Regions from separate parts of the Ectobacillus sp. OTK genome, predicted to be linked through region 3. Evidence: riboswitches for the same ligand, from Rfam matches in the RefSeq annotation. Region 3 holds a riboswitch; each other region holds the start of a gene.

Region 1 (2,202 bases), 1.4 Mb from region 3:
AGCCCTAGTAAACCAACCCGAATTTCTTCCACTGTAGTCCACCCCTTTTTACAAAATGATATTTATGTGCAATTATATAATTTCATGTCGTAAAAAACAATATATTGTCAACATTCTGAATACTATTTATGAGTTTAACGTAAAGAAAACGTTACCACCTTCATAAAATGAATGGAGTCTCCTGATATACGTAATAATTGAGCCAGTTGGAAAATAATAAATTCCCATGGCTTCTCCACTTCACAATCGGTTTTTTAGATGGATCATTGTCCCGGTAATAATTTTTTGGAACCTCAATTTCTAACCCTCTGCTTATATCACGATCATACTCTTTCTTTAACGTATCTCGCCCATATTCACTATGACCAAACACAAAAATGTTCTTCCCTTTCGTATCAGCGGCAATATGAACGCCTGCTTCTTCAGATTCTGCCAAAATTTGCAGCTCTGGTACTTTGATAATGTCCTCTTTGCGCACCTCTGTATGCCGAGAATGAGGCGCCCAAAAGTATTCATCAAATCCGCGCATAAGCTGCACGTGCTGCACCTTTACCTCATGCTCAAAAACACCGAATATTTTCTTCTCAAGCGGGTATTTCGGAATGCCATAGTGATAATAAATACCGGCTTGTGCACCCCAACAAATGTGAAGAGTGGATGTTACATGGGTTTGTGTATAATCCATAATACGTTTTAACTCTTCCCAATAATTCACATCTTCAAACTCCATCGTCTCTACCGGAGCTCCGGTAATTACGAATCCATCAAATTTCTCTCCTTCTACCTCGCTGAATGTTCTATAAAAGCTCGTTAAATGCTCCTGTGACACATTTTTTGACGTATGTGATTCCATATGAAGAAGATGAACGTCAACCTGCAGCGGCGTGTTGCCAAGAAGACGCAGCAGCTGTGCCTCTGTTTCCTGCTTCGTTGGCATAAGATTCAAAATGGCAATTTTGAGCGCACGGATATCCTGATGCTCCGCACGTTCCTTCGTCATAACAAAAATATTTTCCTTCTGTAGGACTTTGCCAGCCGGCAAGTCTTTATCCACGATGATAGGCATACTCTTTTCCTCCGGATAATGCTTGATGTAAATCTGCAATAAAATCTTCCACCTCTTCAATACCGACGGACAAACGAATTAAGTCAGGTGCGACTCCAGCAAGAACCTGCTGTTCCTCCGTCATTTGGCGAGGTGTTATACTCGCCGGGCGAATCGATCCTCGCTTCCATGCCTCCCCCATTCCCGTCCCCTTCTTTCCTCGATATATACTTTCTTAAGATATAAAAAAACTGCTCCTTTTCCCGCAGGTAAAAGAAGCAGTTATGTCCAAAATCATCCGGCTCATACCTCTCTTATCTTTCAGGAAATATACCTGCAGGATTTGGCACAATTCCGTTTTACGGCTGTTGCCAAGGCTTCATAGGGCCTGTTCCCTCTGCCTATTCTTGATAAGTCGTATGTCATTCATTAGTGCTGATTGTATCGAAATTAAGCGGCACTGTCAACCTGTTTTTTGAATGTTTATACTATTTGTTCAAAGGATGCGATAAGCAGCTCCATTTCGTTCTCCTTTACAGTCCGAAAGTCTAACAATAGCTTGCCATGCTGGATCCGACCGATAACCGGAACTTTGGAACTTCGCAATTCCTCCGCAAGCTGGGCAGCTTCCTTAAGAAAATGCTCAACTGCGACAACATACGTCGGCAGCTCTACATCGGGCATCGTACCGCCGCCGATCATTGATGTACTTTTTTCCAGATTGCATCGGTATTGCTCCAATTCAGCCATTCGTTCGATAAACCGCTGCGCTCTCTCCTGAATTGGCTCCGTGCCTTCTAAAATATCATGGACAGCCGGAATGCTCCTCACAGCCGCTTCTCCCTTTACATACGAAGAAAGTGTTGCCTCTAGTGCAGCCAATGTCATTTTATCGACGCGAAGCACACGCGCTAATTGATGGGATTTGAGCTTGGCAATCAGCTCTCGTTTACCAGCGATAATCCCTGCCTGCGGACCGCCGAGCAGCTTGTCGCCGCTAAACGAGACGAGGTCAGCTCCCGCTGCAATTACCTCGCGTACAACTGGCTCGTCTCCAATTCCAAAGTGCCGGTAACCAAGAATATCGCCGCTCCCAAGGTCCTCATAATATAAAACATGCTCATGCCGGCGCCGCAATGCAATGAGCTCCTCTGTAG
Region 2 (2,202 bases), 1.2 Mb from region 3:
TTCCGTATTCAAAAGGATTATGCGGAGGCGCGCAATGAAACAGAGGAAATTCAAATTGAAGGAAAAGGCGGAATAGCATCGGACGGCATTTGGTATTACCATGTATCAGATGAAACACGTCAGCAGATTTCACAAAAGCTTCGTCAGCATTTAGAGCTGCAATAAGCGCTCTGCTTCAGACTATGGAAAACGACTTTGTCAATTGACAAGGTCGTTTTTCTATACGAAAATAGGCTGGATGTTTCTGGATGGTTTTTTCTCCAAATAGAGGGGATAATGCTTTCCCAAGCAGTAGCTCTGTATTATAGCCTATCGCAAACAGTGGACCGGGAATCACTCAAGATTCATATTTTTTGAAAATTCTTTTTGACACCCTGAGATTATTATGTTAACATGGCTATTAAATTCAAAATATTAATAAGATACTAAAAACTCTTATTGAGAGCGGTGGAGGGACTGGCCCTGTGAAACCCGGCAACCATTCAACAGCTTTGTTGAAAAGGTGCTAATTCCTGCAAAGCATATTGCTTTGACAAATAAGAGGGGATTCCATAAATAATGAAGCCTCTCTATTTGGAATAGAGAGGCTTTTTATATTTAGGAAGGGATAAGCTAAAAGCGGGCCGAGACCCAGCATCTTTCTTATTAAAAACTACATAACAAAATGCATTAGGTGCTGTGTAAATCATTTACTCAGCTTAAAAGGGAAGACCGGTGAAATGCCGGCACGGTCCCGCCACTGTGATGGGGAGCGACTTATCAATGAGCCACTGTTTCATGTTGAAATGGGAAGGGATAAGAAGCGATGAGCCTAAGTCAGGAGACCTGCCTGTTGTGTGCGCTTGTACTCTACGAGGATATAGAGAGGAGTGAGGAATACGTGTTGAGAAAATCAGGATATCTCAACTCTAGTTAGCTATGCGTATGAATCTCTCTTTTCTATTTAGAAAAGGGAGATTTTTTAGTTGGGGATGAAAATACAAACATATGAGGAGTGTAAAAAATACGATGAATACAGTAAAAAGCTCAAATTTAGGCTATCCAAGAATTGGTGAAAAACGCGAATGGAAACAAGCACTTGAACAGTTTTGGGCAGGGAAACTAGAAAAAGAAGCATTTTTAAAGCAAATTGAAGAGATTCGCCTGCAGCACCTTCAGAAGCAAAGGGAGCAAGGAATTGATCTGATCCCGGTTGGAGACTTTAGCTTGTATGATCATGTACTTGATACAGCTGTTATGTTCGGCTTAGTGCCAAGACGCTTTGAATATGGCGGAGGTACAGTATCGCTTGAAACGTATTTTAATATAGCACGGGGCACTAAGGGTGCGGTTGCGTCTGAAATGACAAAATGGTTTAACACAAACTATCACTACATTGTTCCAGAGCTGGGCGAAGCGGTACCTGCTCTTGTTGAAAACCGTCCGCTTCAATTTTATAAAGAGGCTAAACAAAAACTTAATATTGATGGAAAGCCAGTTATTTTAGGACCTGTAACATTTGTAAAGCTGTCAAAAGGCTATCAAAAAAGTGAATTTAAAACAGTTGTTAATCAATTTGTACCGCTTTATGCTGACATCCTGCGCACATTACAACAAGAAGGTGCAGAGTGGGTACAAATCGATGAACCGATTTTATCAACAACGCTTTCGAAAGAAGAGGTTGCGTTATGCAATGATATTTATCAAACATTGCATGAAGCAGCACCAAACATAAAGGTAATTTTGCAAACCTATTTTGAGAGCATTGAACATTACAAAGATGTCATCTCACTTCCTGTTCAAGGAATTGGACTTGATTTTGTACATGATTCCGGCCAGAATCTTGCTGCTTTGAAAAAGTACGGGTTCCCAGAAGACAAGGTGCTTGCTGCTGGAGTAGTTGACGGGCGTAACATATGGCGTGCAAATCTTGATGATAAGTTTTCCATTCTTACAGAGATTGCAGAGGTAGTTTCAAAAGATCGCCTAATTGTGCAGCCTTCATCAAGCTTACTGCATGTGCCTGTGACAGTGAAAAGCGAAGAAACGCTCACTGAGACTCTAAAAGATGCATTATCATTTGCTGATGAAAAATTACATGAAATTGTTGTACTTACAAAAGGACTGCAAGAAGGAAAGGAAACAGTGCAGACAGAAATTACTGCAAGTGTAGAAGCTATAGAAGCATTAAATCAATCATCAGTTCGAAACAATACACAAGTT
Region 3 (2,202 bases):
TATAGCGTAAACATCGTCGGCGGTTCGATTGCGAAGCGTACGGACGATGGCGTAACAAATACAATGTATATGTTCGACCGAAGCGGCGAGCTTGTCGGCGAGTACAGTAAAGTGCATTTGTTCCAGCTGATGGATGAGCATAAGTTTTTAGCATCTGGCAGCGACGCAGGGCATTTCACAATCGACAATGTGCTATGCGCCGGCTTTATTTGCTACGACATTCGTTTTCCTGAGTGGCTGCGCGTGCATACGTCGAAGGGAGCAGAGGTGCTGTTTATCGTTGCGGAATGGCCGCTGCCGCGTCTTGCGCATTGGCGTACATTGCTGACGGCACGCGCGATTGAAAATCAATGCTACGTCGTGGCATGCAACCGCGCTGGAAGTGATCCAAACAATGTGTTTGCGGGGCATTCCATGATCATTGATCCTTGGGGCGAAATTGCAGCGGAGGCAGGAGAAGAAGCCGAAACGCTCGTTGGTACGCTTGATTTTGCGAAAATCCCTGAGGTGCGTCGCGGCATTCCAGTTTTTGAGGATCGCCGTCCAGATTTATACAAGTAAAAATAGCAGAAAAGCTATTGACTTTCCTATCTTTGAACTGTATATTCTTTTCAGAATCTTAAAATTTTCTGACAATCATATATACTCTTATCAAGAGCAGGCGGAGGGATTTGGCCCGATGAAGCCCAGCAACCGGCCGTAATACCATTGTGAAATGGGGCGCAAACGTGGCGCCTAGTAAGGCACGGTGCTAATTCCAGCAGAAAGAGAAACTTTCTGACAGATAAGAGGGGAGAAGAATGCTTTCAAACCTCTTTCGTTAACGAAAGGGGTTTTTCTTATGGAAAACCCCTTATTTACGAATACTAATTTAGGGGGGCTATTACGATGACATATAAACCATTAACAGTAGAAACTGCAGTCGAGCTGGCAAAGCAGCACGGATATTTTGAAGAAGATGCGCTCTTAACGTGCAATGAAATCGGAGACGGTAATTTAAACCTGGTGTTCCACATTACAAGTGAAGAGAGGGGAATTATCATTAAACAGGCCCTTCCATATGCAAAGGTTGTCGGCGAAAGCTGGCCGCTCTCTCTTCGCCGCGCGACGATTGAAAGCAATGCGCTGCAAACAGCAGCGAAATATGTACCGGAGCTTGTGCCGGAGGTTTTCTATCATAATGAGGAAATGGCGATTACTGTTATGGAGGATTTATCCCGCATGACAATTGCGCGCAAGGGGCTCATCGACGGCGAGGATTATCCGTTATTATCTGAGCATATCGGAATGTACGCGGCGAAAACTTTGTTTTACACATCTGACTTCGGTATGGAAGCACAAGAAAAACGCGTGCTAGAAGGGAAATTTGTGAATCCGGACTTATCTAAAATTACGGAGGACTTAGTCTTTACGGATCCGTTTGGAAACTACAATACAAACAACTTTGAGCCAGAGCTGCAGCCAGCGGTTGAGGAGCTTTGGAACGACAGAGAGTTAAAGCTGCAGGCGGCACAATATAAATATAAGTTTTTAACGAATAAACAGGCATTAATGCACGGCGATTTGCATACAGGAAGTATTTTTGCAACTGCGTCTGAAACGAAGGTGATTGATCCTGAGTTTGCCACGTTCGGGCCGATCGGTTTTGATTTGGGACAATTTTTCGCAAACCTGCTGATGAATGCAATCTCTCGTGAGAAGGCAAAGCGTGAGATTTTGTTCTGGCATGTTGAGAATACTTGGAAGGTATTTTCGCAAACCTTTACAGCGCTGTGGCAAACAGAGGGCGCAGATGCTTACGTGAATGCTGCTCCGGAGTGGCTGGAGGTCGTACTTGAAAACATCTTCCGCGATGCGGTCGGATTTGCAGGCTGTGAAACAATCCGCCGTACAATCGGTTTGGCGCATGTAGCTGACTTAGATGGCATTGCTGACAAAGAGGCTCGTTTAGAAGCAAAGCGTCATGCGCTTCGTCTTGGCAGAGCGCTGCTTCTTGCAAAGGAACCGGCCCTTGATATTTTCCGCACACAGTTTACAGCAGCGGAACAAAGAAAGGAAGTACAAGCATGAGCACAGTATTAGCGATTCCTCAGTCTGTAGAATGGAAGGGCGACTTTATTTCTTTATTAAATCAAACAAAGCTTCCAACAGAAGTAGAATATAAAGCTTTAACAACGATCGAGGATGTATGGAACAGCATCG
Region 4 (2,202 bases), 850 kb from region 3:
GATCTGCCTTGAACGTTGGAGCAGATATGATGGTAAATTGCGCCTCATGGTTTGCAAGCTCTTGTTCCGTTGGACGGATGAATAGCTGATGTGCAAATAAGTTGTGCCACGCAAATTCATTTACAACCTGAATCGGAAGGCGGGAGTTACGGTCTGCACCTGCAAAGCCCTTGAATACGAAAAGCTCCTCTTTTTCTTTTAAATATTCCAGCACTCTTGTGTATAAGTGATGAAAGGTTTCTTCAGAAATTGCTTGGTTCACTACGCCCCAATCAATTTTATCTTTGACGGATGCTTCGTGAACGATAAATTTATCTCTCGGAGAACGTCCTGTATATTTCCCAGTTGAAACAGAAACAGCACCTGTAGAAGTTAGATTTCCCTCTTCTCTCATCAAAACCTTTTCTACTAATTGCGGTACGCTTAATTGCACATGTGCATTGCTTCCATTCAATAGTTCATGTAACTCGATTTGGACATTCACAGTACTCATCATCAAAACCATCCTTTGTTTAAATTATAGAGAAATATCTCACATCATCTACAAAAAGTATAACACATTAAAATAAATAATGTATACTATTTATTGATAATTGTTTGTACATTTGCACCTTTTTGAATGTTTTTCCTTCGACAAAAATTAATAAAGGATATTTTGCAGAGAATTGATGTGAACCATTGGACTTGTTTTGCCTGCATTTATCATCACATAAATAGATAGGATTTTTTTGCTAAAATGTGCAGATAATGAATTGACAAAGTTATGTTATTTCTATACTATATCCTTTAGACGGATACTCTCTTATCCCGAGCTGGCGGAGGGACAGGCCCTATGAAGCCCAGCAACCTCACCGAATAGGTAAAGGTGCTCAACCTGATGCAAGGCATGAATGTCTTGAACGATAAGAGTGAAAGGCAAAGAAATGACACATTCAACCTTTCCTCGAATGGGAAGGTTTTTTATTTTGCTTTCTTGGGAATTTTAAGAATGTCGTATGACAATTTAATTTAGGGATGAGTTCCGTACGCAATAGATTAAGGGAGGTTTACCAATGACAAACAAGCGTCGTCTTTTCACGTCTGAGTCCGTAACTGAGGGACATCCGGACAAAATTTGTGACCAAATTTCAGATTCTATTTTGGATGCGATTTTAACAAACGATCCCAATGCACGTGTAGCTTGTGAAACAACGGTAACAACGGGTTTAGTGCTAGTAGCAGGGGAAATTACAACTTCTACATATGTAGACATTCCGAAAATTGTTCGTGAAACAGTTCGTGAAATCGGCTATACTCGCGCGAAATATGGTTTTGATGCTGAGACATGTGCAGTATTAACTTCCATTGACGAGCAGTCTGCTGACATCGCAATGGGTGTAGATAAAGCACTAGAAGCACGCGAAGGCTCTATGTCTGATGAAGAAATTGAAGCAATCGGCGCGGGCGACCAAGGTTTAATGTTCGGCTTTGCATGTAACGAAACGAAAGAGCTTATGCCTCTTCCAATCTCTCTTGCACACAAGCTATCCCGCCGTTTAACGGAAGTGCGCAAGGATGATACATTACCGTACCTTCGTCCGGACGGTAAAACGCAAGTAACGGTTGAGTACGATGAAAATGGCAAGCCAGTTCGTGTTGACACAATCGTTATCTCCACGCAGCACCATCCAGAAGCAACGCACGAGCAAATCGAGCGTAACCTTAAAGAATATGTAATTAAGCCAGTTGTTCCGGCCGAGCTTGTTGACGAAAATACAAAATACTTTATCAATCCAACAGGCCGCTTCGTAATTGGCGGACCACAAGGCGATGCTGGTTTGACAGGACGTAAAATCATCGTTGATACGTATGGCGGATATGCCCGCCACGGCGGTGGTGCGTTCTCCGGTAAAGATCCTACAAAGGTAGACCGTTCTGCAGCATATGCAGCTCGTTATGTTGCGAAAAATATCGTAGCAGCAGGGCTTGCAGAAAAAGCGGAAGTGCAGCTTGCATACGCAATCGGCGTAGCGCAGCCAGTATCTATTTCCGTTGATACATTTGGAACAGGCAAAGTAACTGAAGATGTATTAGTTGATTTAATTCGCAAAAACTTCGACCTTCGTCCAGCGGGTATCATTAAAATGCTTGACTTGCGCCGCCCGATCTACAAGCAAACAGCAGCGTACGGTCATTTTGGCCGCAACGAGCTCGACCTTACTT

Evidence for each region. A riboswitch is a leader RNA that binds a small molecule or an ion and turns the genes downstream of it on or off. The one in region 3 is predicted to bind S-adenosylmethionine.
Region 1: it holds a riboswitch for S-adenosylmethionine, as region 3 does, so the genes downstream of both, AC6HZ4_RS26690 (PLP-dependent transferase) here and mtnK (S-methyl-5-thioribose kinase) in region 3, are expected to answer to the same signal.
Region 2: it holds a riboswitch for S-adenosylmethionine, as region 3 does, so the genes downstream of both, metE (5-methyltetrahydropteroyltriglutamate--homocysteine S-methyltransferase) here and mtnK (S-methyl-5-thioribose kinase) in region 3, are expected to answer to the same signal.
Region 4: it holds a riboswitch for S-adenosylmethionine, as region 3 does, so the genes downstream of both, metK (methionine adenosyltransferase) here and mtnK (S-methyl-5-thioribose kinase) in region 3, are expected to answer to the same signal.

Annotation. Positions count from the first base shown of each region.
Region 1 covers NZ_AP048547.1:5,395,553-5,397,754, forward strand. The annotation lists gene AC6HZ4_RS26680 (homoserine dehydrogenase) at 1-32, opposite strand, end outside; gene metA (homoserine O-acetyltransferase MetA) at 161-1,066, opposite strand; partial or broken gene AC6HZ4_RS26690 (PLP-dependent transferase) at 1,047-1,220, opposite strand; SAM riboswitch class I at 1,357-1,462, opposite strand; gene selA (L-seryl-tRNA(Sec) selenium transferase) at 1,529-2,202, opposite strand, start outside.
Region 2 covers NZ_AP048547.1:5,129,101-5,131,302, reverse strand. The annotation lists gene tagU (polyisoprenyl-teichoic acid--peptidoglycan teichoic acid transferase TagU) at 1-165, shown strand, start outside; SAM riboswitch class I at 433-543, shown strand; cobalamin riboswitch at 655-847, shown strand; gene metE (5-methyltetrahydropteroyltriglutamate--homocysteine S-methyltransferase) at 1,009-2,202, shown strand, end outside.
Region 3 covers NZ_AP048547.1:3,962,602-3,964,803, reverse strand. The annotation lists gene AC6HZ4_RS19600 (carbon-nitrogen family hydrolase) at 1-561, shown strand, start outside; SAM riboswitch class I at 646-791, shown strand; gene mtnK (S-methyl-5-thioribose kinase) at 889-2,070, shown strand; gene mtnA (S-methyl-5-thioribose-1-phosphate isomerase) at 2,067-2,202, shown strand, end outside.
Region 4 covers NZ_AP048547.1:4,816,575-4,818,776, reverse strand. The annotation lists gene pckA (phosphoenolpyruvate carboxykinase (ATP)) at 1-493, opposite strand, end outside; SAM riboswitch class I at 800-909, shown strand; gene metK (methionine adenosyltransferase) at 1,053-2,202, shown strand, end outside.